One region of the Escherichia fergusonii ATCC 35469 genome, then DNA from elsewhere that is predicted to be linked to it. Evidence: predicted binding sites of a transcription regulator. Region 1 holds the regulator's gene; each other region holds the start of a gene.
What was found. The regulator Fur, encoded in region 1, represses iron uptake genes when iron is present. The targets are predictions, from matches to a motif close to ATAATAATGAGAACNACTATCAA.
Positions count from the first base shown of each region.

Region 2: the regulator Fur is predicted to act here: its motif matches at 2,894-2,916, upstream of efeU (iron uptake transporter permease EfeU).
Region 3: the regulator Fur is predicted to act here: its motif matches at 2,084-2,106, upstream of bfd (bacterioferritin-associated ferredoxin).
Region 4: the regulator Fur is predicted to act here: its motif matches at 2,105-2,127, upstream of feoA (ferrous iron transporter A).

Region 1 covers NC_011740.1:2,485,948-2,490,144, reverse strand. The annotation lists gene chiP (chitoporin ChiP) at 1-616, shown strand, start outside; gene chiQ (ChiQ/YbfN family lipoprotein) at 666-992, shown strand; gene fur (ferric iron uptake transcriptional regulator) at 1,076-1,522, opposite strand; gene uof (fur leader peptide) at 1,515-1,601, opposite strand; gene fldA (flavodoxin FldA) at 1,811-2,341, opposite strand; gene ybfE (LexA regulated protein) at 2,481-2,774, opposite strand; gene ybfF (esterase) at 2,914-3,678, opposite strand; gene seqA (replication initiation negative regulator SeqA) at 3,863-4,197, shown strand, end outside.
Region 2 covers NC_011740.1:1,959,903-1,964,099, forward strand. The annotation lists gene efeB (iron uptake transporter deferrochelatase/peroxidase subunit) at 1-815, opposite strand, end outside; gene efeO (iron uptake system protein EfeO) at 821-1,948, opposite strand; gene efeU (iron uptake transporter permease EfeU) at 2,006-2,836, opposite strand; gene putP (sodium/proline symporter PutP) at 3,056-4,197, opposite strand, start outside.
Region 3 covers NC_011740.1:3,368,899-3,373,095, forward strand. The annotation lists gene rplC (50S ribosomal protein L3) at 1-120, opposite strand, end outside; gene rpsJ (30S ribosomal protein S10) at 153-464, opposite strand; gene EFER_RS16620 (prepilin peptidase) at 843-1,316, shown strand; gene bfr (bacterioferritin) at 1,306-1,782, opposite strand; gene bfd (bacterioferritin-associated ferredoxin) at 1,855-2,049, opposite strand; gene tuf (elongation factor Tu) at 2,232-3,416, opposite strand; gene fusA (elongation factor G) at 3,487-4,197, opposite strand, start outside.
Region 4 covers NC_011740.1:3,433,050-3,437,246, reverse strand. The annotation lists gene feoB (Fe(2+) transporter permease subunit FeoB) at 1-1,749, opposite strand, end outside; gene feoA (ferrous iron transporter A) at 1,766-1,993, opposite strand; gene EFER_RS16955 (Tex family protein) at 2,430-4,197, opposite strand, start outside.

The DNA of each region.
Region 1 (4,197 bases):
GTTAACCACCAGCTACCAGTTCTATGGTACGCGCGATAAAGTTGACGATCGCAGCGTCAACGATCTTTATGACGGCACCGCCTGGCTGCAAGCGTTGACCTTTGGTTACCGGGCGGCTGACGTAGTGGATTTGCGTCTGGAAGGCACCTGGGTTAAAGCCGACGGCCAGCAGGGATACTTCCTGCAACGTATGACTCCAACCTACGCTTCCTCGAACGGTCGCCTGGATATCTGGTGGGATAACCGTTCTGACTTTAACGCCAACGGCGAAAAAGCGGTCTTCTTCGGTGCGATGTATGACCTGAAAAACTGGAATCTTCCAGGCTTCGCCATCGGCGCTTCCTACGTTTACGCATGGGATGCTAAACCCGCTACCTGGCAGAGCAATCCGGATGCGTACTACGACAAAAACCGGACTATTGAAGAGTCTGCATACAGCCTGGATGCGGTCTACACCATTCAGGACGGTCGTGCTAAAGGCACGATGTTCAAACTGCACTTTACCGAATACGACAACCACTCCGACATCCCAAGCTGGGGCGGTGGTTACGGTAACATCTTCCAGGATGAGCGCGACGTGAAATTTATGGTAATCGCACCATTCACCATCTTCTGATGCCCGACGCGGCAGGTTTTGTGCCTGCCGCACATTTGAGGAGTTTGCTATGAAAAAACTGATTCTCATCGCCATGGTGGCATCGGGGCTGGTGGCTTGTGCACAATCCACCGCGTCACAGGAAGACAGCCGTCTAAAAGAAGCTTACAGCGCCTGTATCAACACCGCGCAAGGTTCGCCGGAAAAAATTGAAGCCTGTCAGAGCGTGTTAAACGTGCTGAAGAAAGAGAAACAACATCAGCAATTTGCCGAGCAGGAAAGTGTCCGTGTGCTGGATTATCAGCAGTGCATTCAGGCAACGCAAACCGGTAATGACCAGGCGGTGAAAACCGATTGTGATAAGGTCTGGCAGGAAATTCGCAGCAATAACAAATAAGTGAGAGCTGTAACTCTCGCTTTTCTTATGTCCCTTGTATAAAAAAGCCAACCCGCAGGTTGGCTTTTCTCGTTCAGGCGGGCTTATTTGCCTTCGTGTGCGTGCTCATCTTCGCGGCAATCGCCTTCGGCACAGTGGCCGTAAAGATAGAGACTATGGTTAGTCAGCCGAATGCCATGTTTTGCGGCGATTTCACGCTGACGCGCTTCGATGGAATCATCACTAAATTCGATAACCTTACCGCAGTCGAGGCAGATCAGGTGATCGTGGTGATGTTGCTGTGTCAGTTCAAATACGGATTTACCGCCTTCAAAATTGTGGCGGGTGACGATACCAGCGTCGTCAAACTGGTTCAGTACGCGATAAACCGTAGCCAGACCAATTTCTTCACCCATATCGATCAGACGTTTGTATAAATCTTCCGCACTGACGTGATGGTTGTCCGGCTCCTGAAGAACTTCCAGGATTTTTAAACGAGGAAGCGTTACTTTCAGGCCAGCTTTCTTTAGGGCGGTATTGTTATCAGTCATGCGGAATCTGTCCTGTTACTAAGCGGTTCACTTCATTAGAAGAAGTGACAGAATTTGCTCTTGAGATAATGCGTATCATTATAGAATTGCCACGCCTAAATGAAAACCACAAGTCCCTGGCAAATATTGTTAATAAAAACGTGGCTCAGCTTACATTTACAATGGCAAGGCCACTTGAACACCGGGACATTGTACAGGTACAACGGCAAAAGTTACAAATTTGTAGCAATTATTTTGATTGGCATTATCTATTAATACGGCGTAGACACGAGTCTACGCCGTATTACGTCAGGCATTGAGAATTTCGTCGAGATGCAATTCTTCAGAAATCTGTTTAACCCATTTTTCTACACGTTCAGCGGTCAGTTCCGGCTGACGGTCTTCGTCGATAGCCAGACCGACAAAGTGGTCGTCATCTGCCAGACCTTTTGATGCTTCGAAATGGTAGCCCGCAGTTGGCCAGTGACCAACGATAGTTGCGCCGCGCGGTTCAATGATGTCGCGGATGGTACCCAATGCGTCACAGAAGTATTCAGCGTAATCTTCCTGGTCGCCACAACCAAACAGCGCAACCAGTTTACCATTAAAATCAATTTCTTCGAGAGTCGGGAAGAAGTCATCCCAGTCACACTGTGCTTCGCCGTAATACCAGGTCGGGATGCCCAGCAGCAGAATGTCATAAGCTTCCAGATCTTCTTTGCTGCTTTTTGCAATGTCATGGACATCGGCAACGTCTTTACCAAGCTGTTTTTGAATCATTTTTGCGATATTTTCGGTATTACCGGTGTCGCTACCGAAAAAGATGCCAGTGATAGCCATGAGTGAAATAACCTCTTGAAACTTATTGAAATGGGGGTGGAAAATTGCCCACGGATAAAGGCAATCATAGCAGAACAGGCAGTCTTGCGGAATCAGCAAACGAGCAGGACTGCACACTGTGCTACATGAAAGTGGAAATTTAAACGATGCCCTGACTACGCAGCGCCGCCAGTTGCTGCATTAACATCTCTTCGATCAGTTCGCTACGGCTCATATTGCGCGATTCCGCCAGCTCGTTCAGCGCCTCGACAGCTTCCGCGTTCAGCTTCAGTTCGACACGCTTAAGGCCACGTACTTTGTCGCGTTTTAGCTGGTTGCGTTTATTAATACGCAGCTGTTCATCGCGCGAAAGCGGATTAGTTTTCGGTCGTCCCGGTCGACGCTCGTGCGCGAACAGATCTAATGTCGTACGGTCCGTTTGTTCTTTGGCCATGATCTTGGTGACTTCGGGGGAAACAATCAGCCAGGCGCCTGCCCGGATGGATAGCGCGCCATAATACATCAGCGCGATGAGTCACGCCAACGCCCACGCGTGGAAAGCGACGCGGACGCTGGGTTTTTAATCAGTTACGTTAATCATTGAGATAGCGACGGATAGCGCGTAATACCGCATCCGGTTTTTCAGCATGGACCCAGTGACCCGCGCCAGCAATCACATGCGCTCGTGCCTGTGGAAATTGTGTCAGTAAATCATCACGATACTGCTCGCTAACATACGGAGAATTGCCACCAGGGATAAACAGGGCAGGGTGATCCCATGCCGGGATTTTCTCCCACCCCACAATATGCGGATACTGATCCCACAATACCGGCACGTTAAAGCGCCACTCCCCGTCAACAAAAGATTTCAACAGAAACTGAATCACCCCTTCTTCATTAAGATGCTGGCGCATTACTGCCGCTGCTTGCTGGCGAGTTTGCGCGTCGGATTCACTGACTGCGTTGATAGCCGCGAAAATTTCATCATGACGGCGTACGTGATAGTCGACCGGCGCGATATCAATCGCCACCAGTTTATCGATGCGATCGGGGGCCAGTGCAGTCAGTGCCATCACCGCTTTACCGCCCATTGAGTGTCCAATAAATGTTGCCTTATCGATCTGCTGTGCATCCAGAGTGTCAACAAGATCCTGGGCCATCGCCGGGTAACTCATCACCGGATCTCTCGGTGAAAGACCGTGGTTACGCATATCAACCTGGATGATATTGTGATCGTTTACCAGATCGCGAGCCAGTACGCCAAGGTTGTCGAGGCTGCCAAACAGGCCGTGTACGAGGACGATGGGAGAATTATTGTGCTGGTTTTGTGCAGTTTGCGTGCGGATATTCAATTTCATGGCAAAGTTCTTTTTTTCGCGTTGTCGGGTTAGGGTATTATGTTGACCATTGTGCCACAGGGCTGCAACAAATACGGGTTACTCCGATTTTTTCTGCAAGCCAGGCTTGACGCTATCCGCTGCCGGGATTTATTCATATACTCCTGGCGACTTGTATTCAGCTAAGACACTGCACTGGATTAAGATGAAAACGATTGAAGTTGATGATGAACTCTACAGCTATATTGCCAGCCACACTAAGCATATCGGCGAGAGCGCATCCGACATTTTACGGCGTATGTTGAAATTTTCCGCCGCATCACAGCCTGCTGCTCCGGTGACGAAAGAGGTTCGCGTTGCGTCACCTGTTATCGTCGAAGCGAAGCCGGTCAAAACGATTAAAGACAAGGTTCGCGCAATGCGTGAACTTCTGCTTTCAGACGAATACGCAGAGCAAAAACGAGCGGTCAATCGCTTTATGCTGCTGTTGTCTACACTATATTCTCTTGACGCCCAGGCGTTTGCTGAGGCAACGGAATC
Region 2 (4,197 bases), 530 kb from region 1:
ACCGCCTGGTAGCTGCCGCCGATAGCCCAGGCAGGCTCCTGCTGATCTGCCGTCACCCACACCACTTTTTGCATCAACTTCGCATTCTGGCTATCGGGATTGGCGGTGCCGTCTTTAAAGCCCAGCAAATTTATCGGCGTCTCTTTGCCTTTACTGCGCGCCGCGTGATCAGAAATAAACCCTTCCCGCTTCCAGCGCACACTGAGCAAATCCGGCGTGTGTTTAATGATATCGCGCAGTGCATGGATCACCGTGTCCTGGGTATTGGCGCAAATCTGTAGCAACACATCACCATGACATAACGCCGCATCAAGCGAGTCGTTAGGGAAACGTGTCATCTTCTGCAACTTTTTCGGCATCTGCTGCGCAAGGCCAAAACGCTCATCAAACAATGAGTGGCCCACCGATAACGTGATGGTGAGATTATCGGGCGCAATGTAGCCGCCAAGAATGCCGGAATCGCGTGGTGGCAGGCGTGGATTTGGCGTTTCTGGTGCCGCTCCGCCCTGAGTCAGAAAAGCAAAACGCTGAGTCAACAAGCGAAACAATCGCTCAAGATCAGCTTTATCGCTGGCAAGCACATCAAACGCCACCAGCATCATTGCGGCCTGTTGTGGCGTCAGGATCCCTGCCTGATGTTCGCCATAAAACGGCTGCGCTTCACTGCGCGCATCCGGTGAAAGCGTCCCCGGCGCACTTAGTGGTTTTTGCGCATGCGCTACCGGGCAACTTCCCGCCAGTGCCAGCGCGCCAATCCCTTTCAGTAAACGTCGGCGTGACGGTTCATTCACACCGTTTTCATCTTCATACTGCATAACGCTTAATCCAGCCCCAGCACACCGCGAAGTTGCGCCAGATCTTCCGCCAGCGCAGTAATCGGCCCTTTCAGCGCATTACGATCGGCATCGGTCAATTTGTCGTAGGTTTCAAAACCGTCTTTAGTACGGTATTTCGCCAGAATGGTATCAACCTTTTTGAAGTTGGCATCGACTTTTGCCAGCAGTTCCGGGTTGGCTTTTTGCAGTTGCGAACGCAGCAGATCGACAATTTTCTGCGAGCCTTCAACGTTAGCCTGGAAGTCCCACAGATCGGTGTGGCTGTAGCGATCTTCTTCACCGCTGATTTTGCTGGCTGCCACTTCCTCAATCAGTCCGGCTGCACCGCCGACCACTTTTGAAGGAGGGAAAGCCAGTTCACTGATGCGTTTTTGCAAATCGACCACATCGGTATAAAGCTGGTCAGCGTACTGATCCATTCCTTTGGTAGTGTTGTCGCCAAACAATGCTTTTTCCAGACGGTGGAAACCGGTGAATTTCGGATCGCCGGCTTTTTGCTCGTAATCATCTTCACGGGCGTCAATGCTACCATCCAGATCAGAGAACAGCTCAGCAATCGGTTCAATGCGCTCATAGTGCTGGCGCGTCGGTGCATACAGTGCTTTCGCTTTTTCGATATCGCCTGCTTTAATAGCGTCGGTAAAGGCTTTGGTGTCGGTCACCAGCTGCGTGGTTTCCGCCATGACATACGCTTTATATGCAGTAATTGCACCACCAAGACTTAACAGCGCATCGCTCTGCGCCGCATCCGCCGTTGCTTCACCTTTGACGATCAACTTCCCTTTCGGGTTAGTCAGCAGACCGCAGGTCATATCGTATTCGCCTGGCTGTAAATTCGCCGTCATTTTCTGGCTAAAACCAGGGGCGATATTTTCCCGCTCTTCCACCACCATCACGCCTTTGAGGATCTCCCACTCCAGCGCCTTCTGGCTGTGGTTCTGAATAATGAACTGTGTTTTCCCGGCGTTAACCGTAATGGTCATCGGTTCGCACTGTTTATCCGTCACGGTCACTTTGACCTGCGGAACATCAGCAGCGTTAGCCATAAAAGCAGAGGAGAACAGCGCAGCCACGCTTAATTGCAGTGCACTATGGCGGAAGTTAATGGTCATGACGAGACTATCCCTTTAAAGTATGTTGTAACTAAGCAAGAGTTTGCGTCATTTTCGTTACGCGGAGCGAGACGCTGTCGCCCCTGCGCGCGGCGGCAGAGCAAATGCCACCAGCGCCGGGATGAGATAAATAAACCAGACGGCGACTTCGCTGACGCTCGGCGCTTCCTGATAACCAAAGATACCTTCCATCAGCGTACCGAACAGCGAGTGAGTTGAGAGCACCGCGCTCATATCGAAGGCGATTTCCTGAAAGTGGTTCCACAGCCCGGCTTCATGAAACGCGCGAATAGCACCTGCCGCCAGACCTGCGGCGACGAAGAGAATAAACAGGCTGGTCCATTTAAAAAACGCGCCAAGATTGAGGCGAATACCGCCCCAGTAGAGCAGGAAGCCGAGCACCACGGCTGTAGCAAGACCGAGCATTGCACCCAGCGGAGGCCAGATCCCGACATCTTGTTGAAACGCCGCCAGCAGGAAAAAGACCGACTCCAGTCCTTCCCTTGCAACGGCAAAAAAGACCATCATCACCAGCGCCCAGCCATGATGATTCCCACGCTGCAATGCGCTATCGACTGCCTGTTCCAGTTGCACTTTGACGTTGCGCGACACTTTACGCATCCAGAAAACCATCCAGGTGAGGATCACCACGGCAATCACCGCCACGATACCTTCGAACAATTCCTGCTCTTTTTGCGGAAATTCGCCGGTGGTTTCATTAATGAAGATACCCAGCCCCAGGCACAACGCAGCGGCTAGAAACACGCCAATCCACATGACACCAATCCATCGACCTCGCTGGGTACGATTAAGATAGCTGGCAATCAGGCTGACAATCAGCGCGGCTTCAAGTCCTTCGCGCAACATAATGAGAAACGGAACAAACATGCCACCCACCCTTAAACGTTTTTCTGAGTCAATCTATGCAAAGAAAAGTAAATCGCAGTGATAGCGATTATCATTACGCTGAAGAAAAACACAAGCGGAATGTAGTGATAATGATGAGGAAATGTAAAAATATTTTGAGGAAAAACGCAGAGGGCAATCACTGATTGCCCTCTGCCTGCTTCTGATTATGGCGTAGGATTTTCGGGAAAACGCCTTCCCTTACTCTTCCTGCAACCGTGACGGCGGCGCTGAATGATAGTGCGCATCGGCGTCAGCAAAGCGTTTTTGCATTGCCGCTGACGGTGCTTTACCCAGTAAACTAAACACCACAATCCCAATGCTACCGAAGATAAAGCCCGGAATAATTTCGTACAGACCCAGCCAGCCGAACTGTTTCCAGACAATAACCGTCAGCGCGCCAATGATCATCCCCGCCAGTGCACCGTTACGCGTCATGCGTGACCACATCACTGAGAACAGCACCACCGGACCAAACGCCGCACCGAAGCCTGCCCACGCGTAGCTTACTAAGCCCAGCACACGGTTTTCCGGATTCGCCGCCAGCGCAATTGCCACCAGCGCCACCACCAACACCATCACACGCCCTACCCACACCAGTTCTTTCTGGCTGGCATGTTTACGCAGAAATGCTTTGTATAGATCTTCGGTAATCGCACTGGAGCACACCAGCAGCTGGCAACTTAACGTCGACATCACCGCCGCCAGAATCGCCGACAACAGAATCCCGGCAATCCACGGGTTAAACAATATTTGTGCCAGTTCGATAAACACGCGCTCAGAGTTCTGGTTTACCGCACCGGCAACCGCTGGATTATTGTTAAAGTATGCAATGCCGAAGAAACCGACCGCCACCGCGCCTGCCAGACAGAGGATCATCCAGGTCATGCTGATACGACGCGCATGGACAATACTATAGTGAGAATCCGCCGCCATAAAACGCGCCAGAATATGCGGCTGACCGAAGTAACCCAGCCCCCAGCCCATCAGCGAGATAATGGCGACAAAATTCAATCCTTTGAGCATATCCACGTTTTCAATGCTCTTTTGTTTGATCACTTCCAGCGAGTCGCCAAACCCACCGACGCTAATGATCACGATAACCGGCGTCAGGATCAGGGCAAAAATCATCAGGCTGGCCTGTACAGTGTCAGTCCAGCTCACCGCGAGGAAACCGCCAATAAAGGTGTAAAGGATCGTCGCCGCAGCGCCCGCCCACAGAGCCGTTTCGTAGCTCATGCCAAAGGTACTTTCAAACAGACGCGCGCCTGCCACGATGCCCGAAGCGCAATAAATGGTGAAGAACAGCAAAATCACCAGCGCGGAGATAATACGCAAAATAC
Region 3 (4,197 bases), 880 kb from region 1:
CAGGTCTTTAACCTGAGTAACGCGGTTTGCTTCAACTTCGATTACGGTTACTGGGATAGAAACGCCATCTTCTGTGAAGATACGGGTCATACCCACTTTCTTACCGACTAAACCAATCATTGTTTCAACCTCTCAATCGCTCAATGACCTGATTAACCCAGGCTGATCTGCACGTCTACACCGGCAGCCAGATCCAGACGCATCAGAGCATCAACGGTTTTCTCGGTTGGCTCAACGATGTCAACCAGACGCTTGTGAGTGCGGATTTCGTACTGATCGCGCGCATCTTTATTGACGTGCGGAGAGATCAGAACGGTAAAGCGCTCTTTGCGGGTCGGCAGCGGGATCGGACCACGAACCTGCGCACCAGTGCGCTTGGCAGTCTCGACGATTTCCGCAGTTGATTGATCGATCAGACGATGATCAAACGCTTTCAGGCGGATACGGATTCTTTGGTTCTGCATGAGACCAGAGCTCCAATTATTTTATAAACGAAAATGATTACTCCTCAGACCCATTACGATTGATGGGAGAGTGTAACCGTTCTTACGTAGCTCCCCGATTGGGAGCATTGTTAGGTAGTCAAATTCGACTATCTGAGGTTCAGATTGAACCTGCTGTCAACTACGACAAGCTCGCGCATTATACGCAAATCTCAGCATCACGCAAGTATCGCGTAGAAATTAATCGTGATGAGGGGATTGCGAGCAGCATTCCACGAAATTTGTAAGGTTGTGAAGATAGCGTTTTTCACCGGAACCAGGTTAACAAAGCCGCGATTTCTCTGTTGCTGAGTATCAGGAATTATTCGATGGTGCTACTCCAATTACAGAGGATGTTTTATGGACGCTACCCTTCCCTTTCTGACTTTGTACGCTTGTTTAACAGCCCTACTTTTTTTCTGGGATGCAAAGCATGGCTTGTTACCTGACAGATTTACGTGCCCATTACTCTGGTCAGGTCTTATGTTCTATCAAATTTGTCATCCTGACAATTTAGCCGATGCGTTATGGGGGGCGATTATTGGTTACGGCACATTCGCAGTCATTTACTGGGGATATCGCATACTGCGTCATAAAGAAGGATTAGGTTATGGCGATGTGAAGTTTCTCGCGGCCCTTGGCGCCTGGCATACATGGGCATTCCTGCCACGGCTGGTTTTCCTTGCTGCTTCATTCGCTTGCGGAGCCGTAGTTATTGGTCTGCTTATGAGAGGAAAAGAATCATTAAAAAACCCGCTGCCTTTTGGACCATACCTGGCGACTGCGGGTTTCGTTGTAGGTTGGGACAGCCTGCTTTCTGAATTTAATCTTTAACTTTGATTTGTGATTGCAGGTAATTTTGCAGGCCAATTTTGCCAATGAGATCTAACTCTGTTTCGAGCCAGTCGATATGCCCTTCTTCATCAGCAAGGATCTCGATCATCATATCGCGGCTAACATAGTCATGAACGCTGTCGGCATAAGCGATAGCCTCACGGAGATCCTTCGCACCTTCCAGCTCTAATCGCAGGTCGGATTGCAACATCTCGTCGACATCTTCACCAATCCCCAGTTTGCCTAAATCCTGTAAGTTAGGAATCCCTTCTAAGAACAAAATACGCTCGATATATTTATCGGCGTGTTTCATCTCATCGATAGATTCATGGTACTCGACGTCATTAAGGCGCATCAGACCCCAGTTTTTAAACATCCGGGCATGAAGAAAATACTGATTGATCGCGACAAGCTCATTTCCCAATAGTTTATTGAGATAATTTATGATTTTAACATCACCTTTCATTTTATAGTCCCTCCGCTTCCACTATTAGAGCGTAGATGGGGCTAGCGGGATGTCAAAAAATAAGCGTGATCTTCAGGCAATCTCTTTAAATTCTGGCATCTGCATCAACTCGTCCTGCATCACTTCGCGTGCGGCGCGAATGCACTTACCGCATTGATTTCCTACAGGAATAAACTTGCGTAATTGTTGGAAAGACTGAGGATGAAACTGACGAACTGCCTGGCGAATTTTTTTGTCACTTACACCATTACACAAACAAACGTACATGATTACTCCCGTTCAAAATCTGCGCAAAGTGTAAATGAGAATAGTTATGATTACAATAGCACAGTTTTATTTGCGCCACAGTTCAGCGTGCCAAATTACGACTAAATATTTCGAACTCAAATTACGGGCAGCAAAAAGGGCGCCGAAGCGCCCTTTTTAATTCGAAACTAATTAACGTGTAATTAGCCCAGAACTTTAGCAACAACGCCCGCACCAACGGTACGGCCGCCTTCACGGATTGCGAAACGCAGACCGTCGTCCATCGCGATCGGGTGGATCAGGGTAACAACCATTTTGATGTTGTCGCCCGGCATTACCATCTCTACGCCTTCCGGCAGTTCGATGGTACCAGTCACGTCAGTAGTACGGAAGTAGAACTGCGGACGGTAGCCTTTGAAGAACGGAGTATGACGGCCGCCTTCATCTTTGGACAGAATGTACACTTCAGATTCGAACTTGGTGTGCGGTTTGATGGTGCCCGGCTTAGCCAGTACCTGACCACGTTCGATTTCTTCACGTTTGATACCACGCAGCAGAACACCTACGTTCTCACCAGCACGGCCTTCGTCCAGCAGTTTGCGGAACATTTCAACGCCAGTACAGGTAGACTTCTGAGTCTCTTTGATACCAACGATTTCAACTTCTTCACCAACTTTGATGATACCGCGTTCTACACGACCGGTAACAACGGTACCACGACCGGAGATGGAGAACACGTCTTCGATCGGCAGCAGGAACGGCTTGTCAATCGCACGCTCTGGTTCCGGAATGTAAGAATCCAGGAAGCCAGCCAGTTCCAGGATTTTCGCTTCCCACTCTGCGTCGCCTTCCAGCGCTTTCAGAGCAGAACCACGAACGATCGGAGTGTCGTCGCCCGGGAAGTCGTACTGAGACAGAAGTTCACGAACTTCCATTTCAACCAGTTCCAGCAGCTCTTCGTCATCAACCATGTCGCATTTGTTCAGGAACACGATGATGTACGGAACGCCTACCTGACGACCCAGCAGGATGTGCTCACGAGTCTGCGGCATCGGGCCGTCAGTCGCAGCAACTACCAGGATCGCGCCGTCCATCTGAGCAGCACCGGTGATCATGTTTTTAACATAGTCGGCGTGCCCCGGGCAGTCTACGTGTGCGTAGTGACGGGTCGGGGTGTCATATTCAACGTGAGAAGTGTTGATGGTGATACCACGAGCTTTTTCTTCCGGCGCGTTATCGATCTGGTCGAATGCACGAGCAGCACCGCCGTAGGTTTTAGCCAGTACGGTGGTGATTGCAGCGGTCAGAGTAGTTTTACCGTGGTCAACGTGGCCGATAGTACCAACGTTAACGTGCGGTTTTGTACGTTCAAATTTTTCTTTAGACACGGCTATATTCCTTACTATAGTGCTCTCCCCTTCAGGAGAGAGCACGGGACTTTGGTATTAACCCTTAGGCTTATTTACCACGGGCTTCAATTACGGCCTGAGCAACGTTACTCGGCGCTTCATCATACTTCAGGAATTCCATGGTGTATGATGCACGACCTTTGGTCAGAGAACGCAGCTGAGTTGCATATCCGAACATTTCAGACAGCGGTACTTCAGCGTGGATCTTAACGCCAGTAACTTCAGATTCCTGACCTTTGAGCATACCACGACGACGGCTCAAGTCACCGATAACGTCACCGGTGTTCTCTTCCGGAGTTTCTACTTCAACCTTCATGATCGGCTCAAGCAGAACTGGTTTCGCTTTCTTAAAGCCTTCTTTAAAGGCGATAGAAGCAGCCAGTTTAAACGCCAGTTCAGAGGAGTCAACGTCATGGTAAGAACCGAAGTGCAGACGAATACCCATGTCTACTACCGGGTAGCCTGCCAGCGGACCTGCTTTCAGCTGTTCCTGGATACCTTTATCAACGGCCGGGATGTATTCGCCAGGGATTACACCCCCTTTAATGTCGTTGATGAACTCGTAGCCTTTCGGGTTTGAACCCGGCTCCAGCGGGTACATGTCGATAACAACATGACCATACTGACCACGACCACCAGACTGTTTCGCGTGTTTACCTTCAACATCGGTAACTTTCTGGCGGATAGTTTCACGGTAAGCAACCTGCGGTTTACCTACGTTCGCTTCAACGTTGAATTCACGCTTCATACGGTCAACGAT
Region 4 (4,197 bases), 950 kb from region 1:
CACTTCTTTCGCCATTGCGCCTGTAAACAGGCCAACAGTTGCCTGCCAGTTATCTTCATGTACGCCAATCGGCTTGAAGACCGGGGTGATCACCCGGCTGACGGAAGCCAGTGCCGAGTCGTTGATGTTATCGACGATTTTCCCGCTCAGCGAGAAGCTGTTGAATGCGCTCAGGAAAATGCTGACGATGATAATCACTTTACCCGCACGCAGAACGAAGCCTTTCAGACGCTGCCAGGTCTGGATAATCAGGCTTTTAACGTGTGGTACATGGTAGACCGGCAGCTCCATGACAAACGGCGTCGCTTCACCGCGCATGATGGTGTACTTGAGCATCAGGCCAGTCAGCACCGCCATCACAATACCGATGACATACAGCGAGAAGACCGCCAGTGCGCCATTCTGCCCGAAGAAGGCAGCCGCAAATACTGCGAAGATAGCCAGACGCGCGCCGCAGGACATAAACGGTGCCATCATAATGGTCATCAGACGCTCACGCGGTGCATCAAGCGTACGTGCGCCCATTACCGACGGTACGTTACAACCGAAACCGACAATCAGCGGTACAAAGGATTTCCCCGGCAAGCCCAGCGCCTGCATCAGGCGGTCCATCACAAACGCCGCACGCGCCATATACCCGGAGTCCTCAAGGAAGGAGAGGAACAGGTACATCATACCGATCTGCGGCACCAGTGGCAGAACGGTGTTAATGCCGCCACCCAGGCCCTGGGCAAGGAAGATAGTCAGCCAGTCCGGGAAGTGGAGCGTGTAGCCAATCCACTGAATACCATGCACAAAGAGTGCTACGGAACCAACGTCAAACAACGGTTGTAACGCCCCGCCGATGTTGATAGCGAGCAGGAACATCAGGTACATCACAAAGAGGAAAATCGGCAGACCGAGGAAACGGTTGAGCACGATTTTATCTACCGCAGTGGTGAAACGGCTGGGTTCTGCCGTCAGGGTGTTGCTTACCACATCGCAAATGGCGGCAATACACTGGTAACGCGCATCGGCAATGTGTAGCGCCGGATCGTCCATCTCATTACGCAGACGGGTAAGGGCGGCATCAAGATGCTGCGACGCTTCACCGGCGTAAGCGCGGCTGTAGATATCGCCTTCCAGCATTTGCAGGCCCAGCCAGCGACGTTGTTTCAGCGGGATGTCGGAAGGCATCACTTTTGCCAGTGAATCTGCTTCGTTGAGCAGCGGCTGTGCGTAATGCACCAGTTCCACATTGTCGTTAGCTTTATAGCGGTCAATCGCCAGCTTGAGCGCTTCAATACCCCGACCACGGGTTGATACCAGCGGGATCACCGGGCAGCCAAGACGTGCCGACAGCGCATCAATTTCAATGCGAATATTTTGCTTCTCGGCAATGTCGAGCATATTCAGCGCCACGATGCAGGGAATGCCGAGTTCCAGCAGTTGCAGTGTCAGGTACAGGTTACGCTCAAGGTTAGACGCATCCACCACGTTAATCAGCAGATCGGCGTCACCACTCAAAATATAGTGGCAGGCGATTTGCTCATCGAGCGAGGTCTGCGATGAGATGGTGGTCAGAGAATAGGTGCCGGGCAGGTCCACCAGCGTGACCTGATGATCGGTGGTGGAGAATTGCCCTTCTTTACGTTCGACGGTAACGCCAGCCCAGTTACCTACACGCTGACGTGCACCAGTGAGCTGGTTAAATAACGTTGTCTTGCCAGAATTTGGATTACCAATTAAGCCAATGGTTAATTTTTTCATTGTTGTTCTCACTGTATTAACAGGAAACCGCTTCAACTTCTAATAAGGCCAGATCTTTTTTGCGTAATACCAGGCTTACACGACGGGTTTCGATATGAATGGGATCGCCGAGTGGAGCAACGCGCACCACATTAAAAGAAGAGCCTGGCAACATACCCAGAGAAAGCAGTTTTTGGCGATATGCCGGGCTGATTTCACGGGCAAAGCCGGTAATTTTCCACGTAGTATCTGGAGTGTATTGCATAGGTGCCTACTTGTTTCTCACAAACTGGATAACTACCTCATGGGGCGTTTGACAGCGACATGAGACCAGATGATTCGCCAACGAAGGAGAGATTAAATAATCAACAGCACAATGATAATGAGAATGGTTTCTATCAGCAATACTTAAAATGTGTGCGAATGTTGGTTTAGATAATAATCTGCGTGAATGTTGATGTGGCTCAAGGTTATATCGGAGCAAAATATAATTTGGATGATGAATTATTAGGACAGGTTAATGTTTGATTAAAGTTTTAATTGTTAATGTGATGATAAATATTGCCGGAATATATTGTGAGTTTCGCTGTGGAATAAAAAGGCCGGAGATATTCTCCGGCACTTTTATGTCTCGTTAGGCGTTCGTTGCCAGATGCGGCGTGAACGCCTTATCGCGCAGGTTTAGGGGCTAATCAGGGCGTTTAACGTTTTTTGCCCATTGCCGCCGCCAGCGCATCCATCATCGCGCTGTTACCGGTAGGCTGCGCTTCACGACCGCGTGGTTTGGCTGCCGGGCGGTTGTTTTGTGAACGTTCATTACCGCCGCTGCGACGGGCGTTGGTTTCGCCAGGCTGCTCGTCCAGACGCATAGTCAGGGCGATACGTTTACGCTGAAGATCCACTTCCAGCACTTTCACCTTCACAATGTCGCCCGCTTTCACCACGGTATGCGGATCTTCCACAAACTTGTTCGACAATGAAGAGATGTGAACCAGGCCGTCCTGATGCACGCCAATATCGACAAACGCGCCAAAGTTGGTGACGTTGGTCACCGCACCTTCGAGGATCATCCCCGGTTGCAGGTCGTTCATTGTCTCGACGCCATCGGCAAACTGGGCGGTTTTAAATTCCGGACGCGGATCGCGACCTGGTTTTTCCAGCTCTTTGATGATGTCAGTTACTGTCGGCACACCGAATTTCTCATCAGTAAAGTCAGACGCTTTCAGGTTACGCAGCTCGCTGCTGTTACCCATCAGATCTTTCAGTGCCTGCTGTGTTGCTGCCAGAATGCGTTCCACCACCGGATAGGCTTCCGGGTGAACGGTAGAGGCGTCCAGCGGGTTATCGCCGTTGTTAATCCGCAGGAAGCCCGCGCACTGCTCGAAGGCTTTCGGCCCCACACGGCTGACTTTCAGCAGTTGCTGACGGTTCTGGAACTGACCGTTCTCATCGCGCCAGGCCACGATGTTTTGCGCCATCATGCGCGTCAGGCCCGCCACGCGGGTTAACAGCGGAACGGAAGCGGTGTTGAGATCGACGCCAACGGCGTTTACGCAGTCTTCTACTACTGCATCCAGTTTGCGGGCCAGTTGCGTCTGGCTGACGTCATGCTGATACTGACCTACGCCGATAGATTTCGGATCGATTTTCACCAACTCCGCCAGCGGATCCTGCAAACGACGGGCGATAGACACCGCGCCACGCAGCGAAACATCGAGATCCGGGAACTCCTGCGCCGCCAGTTCGGAAGCCGAGTAAACCGACGCGCCTGCTTCGCTGACGATCACTTTCTGTGCGGTCACTTTCGGAAACTGCTTCTGAACGTCGAGATAGAAACGCTCGGTTTCGCGGGAAGCCGTACCGTTACCGATTGCCACCAGTTCAACGTTATGTTTTTCACACAGGGCAGCAACGGTCATCGCTGCTTTTGCGGCTTGTCCGGTGTGCGGGTAAATGGTGTCGGTCGCCACCAGTTTACCCGTCGCATCGACTACCGCTACTTTTACCCCAGTACGCAGACCCGGATCGAGGCCCATCGTTGCACGCAGTCCGGCAGGGGCCGCCATCAGAAGATCGTGTAGGTTACGGGCAAAGACGTTGATTGCTTCATCTTCCGCGCGTTCACGCACTGTGCCCATCAGTTCGGTTTCCAGGTGCATCAGCACCTTGATGCGCCAGGTCCAGCTCACTACGCCTTTGCGCCAGCTATCCACCGGGGCATTGTTCAGGCGCAGACTGAGGTGATCCATGATGATTTGCTCGCAGTAGCTCTCTTTTGGCGGTTCGTCGAACTGCGGATCGGCATTTAGCGAAAGCTGGAGCACGCCTTCGTTACGCCCACGGAACATCGCCAGCGCGCGGTGAGAAGGCACCGTTGACAGCGGTTCGTGATGATCGAAATAGTCGCGGAATTTCGCCCCTTCCTCTTCTTTACCGTTCACCACCGTAGAAACCAAATGCGCGTTCTTC